One region of the Xanthomonas sp. NCPPB 3218 genome, then DNA from elsewhere that is predicted to be linked to it. Evidence: predicted binding sites of a transcription regulator. Region 1 holds the regulator's gene; the other holds the start of a gene.

What was found. The regulator FliA, encoded in region 1, starts transcription of late flagellar genes. The targets are predictions, from matches to a motif close to TAAAGTTTNNCNNNCNNNGGCCGATAA.
Region 2: the regulator FliA is predicted to act here: its motif matches at 1,787-1,813, upstream of AC1PLS_RS08685 (methyl-accepting chemotaxis protein).

Annotation. Positions count from the first base shown of each region.
Region 1 is NZ_CM161516.1:2,273,399-2,277,809, reverse strand. It holds gene flhF (flagellar biosynthesis GTPase FlhF) at 1-1,174, shown strand, start outside; gene AC1PLS_RS10000 (MinD/ParA family protein) at 1,161-2,045, shown strand; gene AC1PLS_RS09995 (RNA polymerase sigma factor FliA) at 2,042-2,809, shown strand; gene cheY (chemotaxis response regulator CheY) at 2,845-3,237, shown strand; gene AC1PLS_RS09985 (protein phosphatase CheZ) at 3,237-3,863, shown strand; gene AC1PLS_RS09980 (chemotaxis protein CheA) at 3,866-4,411, shown strand, end outside.
Region 2 is NZ_CM161516.1:1,952,591-1,957,001, forward strand. It holds gene AC1PLS_RS08685 (methyl-accepting chemotaxis protein) at 1-1,653, opposite strand, end outside; gene AC1PLS_RS08690 (FAD-dependent monooxygenase) at 2,067-3,251, opposite strand; gene AC1PLS_RS08695 (MarR family winged helix-turn-helix transcriptional regulator) at 3,289-3,753, opposite strand; gene AC1PLS_RS08700 (hybrid sensor histidine kinase/response regulator) at 4,198-4,411, shown strand, end outside.

The DNA.
Region 1 (4,411 bases):
GCTGTTCGCCGATTTCCTGACCACCGCGCCGGTGCAGCGCGCCGCCGTGCAGGCTGCCCCGGTGCAGGCCCCGACCCCGATCATGGCCGCCGCCGCTGCCCCCGTGCAGGCCGGCTACGACCAGGACGAAGACGCGCTGGACGACGACGCCGACTTCGACCTGGACGCGCTGCCGCAGATCCTGCCGCCGGCCGCGTTGCCGCCGCTGGTGGTCGCCCCGCCGGCGCTGGCCGCGGTGCCGGTCGCCGCCGCCCCGGCGCCGCAGAACGACGAAGAACTCAAGCAGTTGCGTGGCGAGCTGGCGCTGATGCGGCAGATGATCGAGCGCGAAATGAACCGCCTCACCGACGAGCGCCTGCGTGGCTCGCCGGTGCGCGCGCAGGCCCTGGAACTGATGGACGACTACGGCTTCGACGCCGGCCTGATCCGCGACGTGGCACTGCAGATCCCGGCCGATACCGAATTGCACCGCGGCCGCGGGCTGATGCTGGGCCTGCTGTCCAAGCGCCTGCCGGTGGCCCCGGTCGACCCGCTGGAACGCGGCGGCGTGATCGCCCTGGTCGGCCCGACCGGCGCCGGCAAGACCACCACCATCGCCAAGCTCGCCCAGCGCTTCGCCGCCCAGCACGCCCCGCGCGACGTGGCCCTGGTCACCACCGACACCCAGCGCGTCGGCGGCCGCGAGCAGCTGCACAGCTACGGCCGTCAGCTCGGCATCGCCGTGCACGAGGCCGACAGCGCCGAAAGCCTGCTGGAACTGCTCGAGCGCCTGCGCGACTACAAGCTGGTGCTGATCGACACCGCCGGCATGGGCCAGCGCGACCGCGCCCTGGCCGCCCAGCTGAACTGGCTGCGCGCCGCGCACCAGGTCACCTCGCTGCTGGTGCTGCCTGCCAACGCGCACTTTTCCGACCTCGACGAGGTCGTGCGCCGCTTCGCCCACGCCAAGCCCCAGGGCGTGGTGCTGACCAAACTTGACGAGACCGGCCGCTTCGGTAGTGCGCTGTCGGTCGTCGTCGATCACCAAATGCCCATCACCTGGGTGACTGACGGACAGCGGGTCCCCGACGACCTGCACCGCGCCAATGCCGCCAGTCTCGTTCTTCGCCTTGAAGATTTGCGGCGCGCTGCCGATAAGCCCTGTACTCCGGAGCACAACCATGCAGTCGCGTGAATACGCCAAGCTGACCAACGCCTTCCCCCTGTCGGCGACCCGTCCCGAGCCCCTGGGCCCGGTGCGCACCATTGCCGTGACCGGTGGCAAGGGCGGCGTGGGTAAAACCAACATCTCCGCCAACCTGGCCGTGGCGCTGGCCGACATGGGCAAGCGCACCCTGCTGCTGGACGCCGACCTGGGCCTGGCCAACCTGGACGTGGTGCTGGGCCTGTCGCCCAAGTACACCCTGGCCGACCTGATCGCCGGCCGCTGCACGCTGGATGAAGTGATCATCGAAGGCCCCGGCGGCGTGCTGGTGGTCCCGGCCGCCTCCGGCCGCCGCCACATGGCCGAACTGGCCCCGGCCCAGCACATCGGCCTGGTCAACGTGTTCTCCGAGCTGGAACGCGACCTGGACGTGATGGTCATCGACACCGCTGCCGGCATCACCGACAGCGTGCTGACCTTCTGCCAAGCCGCCCAGGACACCGTGGTGGTGGTCTGCGACGAGCCGGCCTCGATCACCGACGCCTACGCGCTGATCAAGGTGCTCTCGCGCGAACGCGGCGTGGACCGCCTGCAGATCATCGCCAACATGGTGCGCGACCCCAACGAGGGCCGCCTGCTGTACGACAAGCTGTCGCGGGTCTGCGAAAAATTCCTCGGCGACGTGTCGCTGAACTACCTCGGCCACGTGCCGCAGGACGACTGGTTGCGCCTGTCGGTGCAGCGCCAGCAGCCGGTCATCAAGGCCTACCCCGCCAGTCCGTCGGCGCAGGCCATTGCAGAAATCGCTCGCCGTACCTCGCGCTGGCAGGCCCCCACCGTGCCGCGCGGCAATGTCGAGTTCTTCGTCGAACGCATCATCCAACGGGGAGTGGCCGCATGAGCACCGCTACCGCAACCACGGCCAGCGCGCAGTACCGCGCCGTGCAGCGCAACAACGCCAACGACATCGTCACCCAGCACGCCGACCTGGTGCGCCGTATCGCCCACCATCTGGCCGCGCGCCTGCCGGCGAGCGTGGAAGTGGACGATCTGATCCAGGCCGGCATGATCGGCCTGATCGAAGCCTCGCGCAGTTACGACTCCGAACAGGGCGCCTCGTTCGAAACCTATGCCTCGATCCGCATCCGCGGCTCGATGATCGACGAGATCCGGCGGGGCGACTGGGTGCCGCGCTCGGCGCACCGCCGCGCACGCGACGCTGCCGCCGCCGTGCGCAAGATCGAACAGCACACCGGCCGCGCCGCCGCCGCCACCGAAGTGGCCGCCGCGATGGAGATGCCGCTGCCCGACTACCTGCGTCTGATGGAAGATGCCGCCCGCGGTCAGGTGCTGAGCCTGGAGTCGCGGATCGAGGATCACGGCGAGCTGGACACCACCGCCAAGGGCGGCCCCAATCCGCAGCAGATGATGGAGCGTGGCGAATTCGGCCGCGAGCTGGGCAAGGCCATCGGCCAGTTGCCCGAGCGCGAGCAGCTGGTGCTGTCGCTGTACTACGAACAGGAATTGAACCTGAAAGAAATCGGCGCCGTGCTCGGTGTCAGCGAATCGCGCGTCTGCCAGATCCATGGCCAGGCGGTGGTGCGTCTGCGCGGCCGCCTCAAGGTCTTCGAACTGGCCGATGCCGGTGTCGAAATTGACGAATGATTTTTTCGCGCATTTTTTAGTGTTAGGAGCTTGATGTGAACAAGAACATGCGGATTTTGATCGTGGACGACTTCTCGACGATGCGACGTATCGTCAAGAATCTGTTGGGCGATCTGGGCTTCACCAATACCGCAGAGGCCGAAGACGGCAACAGCGCATTGGCGGCGTTGCGGGCCGGCCCGTTCGATTTCGTGGTCACCGACTGGAACATGCCCGGCATGACCGGCATCGACCTGCTGCGCAACATCCGCGCCGACGCCAAGCTCAAGCACCTGCCGGTGATGATGGTGACCGCCGAAGCCAAGCGCGAGCAGATCATCGAAGCGGCCCAGTGCGGCGTGAACGGCTACATCATCAAGCCGTTCACCGCACAGACGCTGGAAGAGAAGCTGGGCAAGGTGTTCGAACGTCTGGCGGCGACCGCCTGATGAACGCCACCGTGGAAGCCGATGCCGAACGTGCCGCCCTGATCGAACGCCTGCAGCACGCGCTCGATGCACTGGAAAGCGGTGACCAGGTCGCCTGGCGGCGCGAGGTGGACCACCTCGCCGCGCTGCGCACGCGCCCGATGATGCAGAGCCTGAGCCGGCTCGCGCGCGAACTCGGGCAGGCGCTGGGCGAGCTGCCCACCGTGCCCGAGGAAGCCGGCGAACTGGACGATGCCTGCTCGCGCCTGGACCACGTGGTGGAAATGACCGAGAAGGCCAGCCATCGCACGCTGGACCTGGTCGAGGAATGCCGCGAGCTGGCCAATCAGCTGCGCGACGGTGGCCTGAACCAGGACCAGGGCGCGCTGATGGACAAGATGCGCCATAACCTGACCGAGCTGTCGCTGGCGCAGAGCTACCAGGACCTGAGCGGCCAGATCATCCGTCGCGTGGCCGGGATCGTGCGGCGCGTGCACGAGGGCTTCGGTGCACTCGGCCTGCCGCCGAAGAATCCCGAGCCGAAGAAAGACGACGGCGGTCTTGCCGGTCCTGCAGTCAAGGGCCTGGACCGTCACGCGGTGTCGCAGGACGACGCCGACGACCTGCTGTCCGGATTGGGGCTGTAACCATGAGTGCTGTTCCAGACGATATTGCTGCCGATTTCATTGTCGAGGCCCAGGAAATCCTGGATCGCCTCGGCGAACAGCTGGTGTCGCTGGAACAGGCACCGGACGAAGCCGACCAGCTCAACGCGGTGTTCCGCGGCTTCCACACGCTCAAGGGCGGCGCCGGCTTCCTGGCGATCAAGCCGATGGTGGAGCTCTGCCACGCCGCCGAGGAAACCCTGGGCATGGCGCGCTCCGGCCAGGCGGTGTTGCAGGCGCATCACTTCGATGCCGCGCAACAGTCGCTGGATTATTTGCAGGCCATGCTGGATGCGATGGGCTCGGGCGAAACCGTGCCGCATGCACCGGCCTCGCTGATTGCGCAGTTCGATGCCAAGAGCGGCCCGCCGGCGGTCAAGGCCGCGCCCAAGGCCGCTGCCGCTGCACCCGCACACGATGACGCACACGGCGCTGCTGCGCCGGGCGCCAAGGCCGCGCCCAAGGCGGCGGCCAAGGCGGCCGACGCCGAGCAGACCGTGCGCGTGGACACCAAGCGCCTGGACGCCATC
Region 2 (4,411 bases), 320 kb from region 1:
GCCGTCGATGACCGAGATGATGTCGGCAATGCGCCTGGACGAGGCTTCGATGCCGGACATCTGTTCGATGACCTGGCCAACCACGTCGCGTCCCTCCGAGGCAATGGCGGCGGCGCCCAGCGCGAGCTGGTTGGCACGGCCGGCGTGCTCGGCATTCTGCTTGACGGTGGAGGTCAGCTCTTCCATCGAGGCGGCGGTTTCTTCCAGGCTGGCGGCCTGCTGTTCGCTGCGGCGGGACAGTTCCTGGTTGCCGCTGGCGATGTCTTCGGCGGCAAAGCCGATGCTGTTGGAGGTGGTCTGGATATGCGTGACGATGTCGGTCAGGCGATGCACGGTGCTGTTGGCATCGTCGCGCATGGAGGCGAACACGCCGTGGAAGTTGCCGGTCATGCGCACGGTCAGGTCGCCATCGGCGATGCACCGCAGCAGGTCGGAAAACCTGGCCAGGTTGGTGTCGGAGGTGGCCATCATGGTGTTGAGGTTTTCGACCATCAGGCGGAAGTCGTGTTCGAACTTTTCCGGCTGGCCGCGCAGCGCGAAGTTGCCGGCGCAGGCAGCCTGGGTGAGCTGCTGGATCTGCGCGTTGATGGCGCGCAGGTTCTGTTTGACCTGCTGCATGGTGGCGGTGATGGCGGCCTTTTCGCCGGGGTATTGCTCGATTTCGGGAGCCAGGTCGCCGATGGCGTAGCTGCCCATGACCTCGGTCATGCGCAGCTGGGTCTGTACGTGCGCATGCACCAGGGCGTTGGTGTCCTGCACCATGTGCCCGTATTCGCCGGGGAACTGCTGGGCGTCGGTGCGGTAGCTGATCTCGCCGGCATCGTGGCGGGCCGCCATGTTGCGTTGGGCGGAGATCACATCCTGCAGGCGGCGCTGCATCTGTTGCATGGCGCGCAGCAACTGGCCGGATTCGTCCTTGCTGGTGGGCAGGTCCTGGCTGCGCAGGTCGCCGTCGTTGATGCGCTCGGCCAACCGCAGCGATTGGCGCAAGGGCAGCACCACGCTGCGGGTCAGCAACCACGCAATGGTGGCGCCCAGCAGCAAGGCGATGACGGTGGAGACCACCATCAGCATTGCAAAGCCGCGCGCGGTGGTCACCGCGTCCTTGGCGGCCGCGCGGTTCTTGGCTTCCTGCAGGTCGATGAAGGCGTTGATGCTGGCCAGCCAGGCGACGAAGGCGGGGCGCGCCTGCTGCAGCAGGCGTTGTTCGGCATGCGGCTTGTCGGCGCCATCGCGGAACGCGCGCACCTGCGCGATCAACGGCATGGTGCGCTGCTCGATGGCCTTGATCCGCTGGAGGATGGCCTTTTCTTCCGCGTCCGTGGAGGCCGCGATCATGTCGTCCAGTGGCTTGGCGGAGCGGGCGTAGTCCGCGGCGAGCTTGTCGATCGATTGCTCTGCCGTGCGCCGGTCTGCCGGGTCGTCCAGCAGCACGACATCGCGCAGGGCGATCGCGCGGTCGTGCACGCTGCCGCGGAAATTGATTGCATAGCGTTGCTTGACGCTGTTCACTTCGTTGATGGCGGTGAGCTGCTGGTCGATGCTGCGTACGCGCTGGATGCCGACGACGGTGAGGATCACCATCAGGACAATGATCGCGAGGAAGCCGAGGGCCAGGCGCTGACCGATGCGCAGATTCGAAAGCAGGGACATAGGGAGTTTGATCGGTGATCCGGCGAGCGGAAGAGCGGGGGAGAATCCCAGCAACAGCTGGGAGGCGATGCGCCCGGGACACCGATGGGGTCGGCAGCGTTGCCGCTGCACGAAGGATGTCTCGACCTGTTCGTTAGCGGCCTGCGTCAGCGGAAATGAAACCGCCGGCGGTGGCAGGATTCATCCACGGTTGGCTTCGCAGTGCCGTCAGCCATGGCGATCAGAACGCAAGCCAGCGGTCGCGGCCGCAGCGCAGCGCTTTGGTGCCGGTCAGCGCCGGGGCAGAAGCGGATTCAGGCACGGCAAGTGACCGAGGCGTGGAGACGGCCGCGGCGCCGGTGCTGCGGCCGATGGCAGGCGTCGATCAGCATGCATCGTGCCGCCACCGCAGCACGGCCGCCATCCAGGCGGCCTCAGTCATAGCGCGACAGGTCCGGCGCCTTCATCGACGGCGTCATCAGCTTGGCGGCAATGTTCTGGACGCTGGGCTGGCTGGCGAATTTCAGTGCGCCGTGCAGCAGCTGGATGCCGAGCCGGCTGTGCGGATTCATCAGGCGCGGGCCGATCTTCGGCACGCCCTGGCCCTGTTCCACCATCGGCCGCATGGCGTCGGCGTAGGCGGCGAGGGCCTGTTCCAGTGTCGCGGCACGTGCGATCTCGTTGGCCAGCACGTAGCCGCCGGTGACCGCCAGGGTGGCGCCGATGCCGGCCAGCGGGGTTGCGCACCAGGCGGCGTCGCCGGTCAGCACGACGCCGCCGGCGTGCCAGCGCGGCATGCGCACCTGCCGCAAGGCATCGAAGTAGAAATCGTCGGTGGTGTCCATGCCGTCCAGCACCCGCGCAGCCTGCCAGCCGGCGTCGGCGAAGCGTTCGCGCAGATAGGCCTTCTGGGTCGCCAGGTCCCAGTCCTGCTCGCCCTCGGGGGCTTTCTGCAGCGACAGCATCGCGCGCGTGGTGCCGTGCTGGTCCGGGCGCAACGAGATGCTGCGCCCGCCGGTGGTGTGATACCAGCGCCACAGGCGGTCGTCGTCGGCGGTGCGTGCGATGGTGAAGTAGGCAATGGTCAGATCCATCCAGCGCGGGTCGTTCTCGCCGGGAAACACCAGCTCGCGTGTGGCCGAGCCGACGCCTTCGGCGACGATGACGGCATCGAAGCGCTCGCTGCGTCCGCTCTGGAAGCGGACGGTGGCAGCCTCGCCGTCGTCGTCGATGCTGGCGATGCGGTCGCCGAACCGGTACTCGGCCGTCTGGCGTGCGGCGTCGTAGAGCAGGCGGGCGAGGTCGCCGCGCAGGATTTCCAGCTCTGCGGTCGGGCCATCGCCATCGATGTCGTCGGTCTTGAAGGTCGCCACCGCATGGCCGTGGTCGTCGACCCAGGCAGTACCTTCCTCGCCGGTGCCATGATCGAGTGCGGCCTGCTCCAGGCCCATGCGCTGCAGGACCTCGCGGCCGACCCCGCGCACGTCGATGTTCTGGCCGCCATCGCGAAACTGCGCGGCCTGCTCGACGACGCTGACGTCGAATCCCTGCCGGGCGAGCGCCCAGGCCACGGTGTTGCCGGCGACGCTTGCGCCGGTGATGAGGATGCGACGCGGCATGACAGATCACCCGAAAGAAGAAATATCAGAAGTGATATTACATGCCCTGGTCGCGCTGCTCCAGGTTGGCGATCAGGCGCTGCATGAACGCGACAGTCTGCTGCGCCTCCTCGGGGGAGAAGTCCTTCAGCGCATCGGCATTGAGATCGATCAGTATCTTGCCGCCGATCTCGGCGATCTTGCGCCCGCGCGGCGTGAGCGAGACCACTGCGGCGCGGCGGTCCTGCGGCGCCGGGGCGCGCTCGATCAGCTGCAGGCCCTCCAGCTTGTCCAGCAGGGCCACCATTGCCGGCTGCTTCACTGCCGAGTCGATCACCAGGTCGCGCTGCAGCATCGGCCCTTTCCAGGACAGCAGCATGATCGGCCCGATCAGTGCCAGCGACATCCCATGCGGGCGCAGTTGCGCATCCACCAGACGGTTGAAGACCCGCGCAGCATGGTTGGCCAGATACCCCGGTGCGACCGCAGCCAGCGGGTGAATGAGTACGTCGCGATCCTGCATCTGCGCTACCGTGCCACGCCTTTCGGCCATCTCGCGATTTTATCCGGGCACGCGCACCGCCGGGCATCGCCGGCGCGCCGCGGCGCGGCATCCATGCCGGCTGCCGCGGCAACACGCCAGGGTGGGGCCGGCGCGCAGTCGGCAGGCATCGTCACCTGAGTGTTGTAACGTAGGCGGGCGCTGCACGCCTTGCAGGGCGCCACCGGCAACGCCGGATGGCGTTGGCAGGTGCGGCCGGCATCTCGGCCCGTTCCGTTCCTGCCAGCCGGCGCTGCGCGGCGTTTGATCCTGGTTCTTCTTCAATGGTTCGTCAAAGATGCTTGTTTGGGTGATTGGTAAGCCGGCCGCGCACCGCGTTGCGCATTGTCCGCATGACGACTGCCGCCGGGCGGCAGCGCGCCTGGGCACCACGTGAGCGCGCCGTTTCCGTATGGCGACAGCGCCATGGCGCAGGCCGTGCGCGCCTACGACTGGGCCGTAACACCGCTGGGGCCGACCACGCAATGGCCGTCGCCGCTGCGCAATGCGGTCAGCCTGATGCTCAGCTCGCCGGAAAGCATGTATGTGGTGTGGGGCGATGCGCTGACCTTCTTCTACAACGATGCCTACACGCCGATCCTGGGGCCGCGGCAGCCGCATGCGCTGGGTGCGCCGCTGC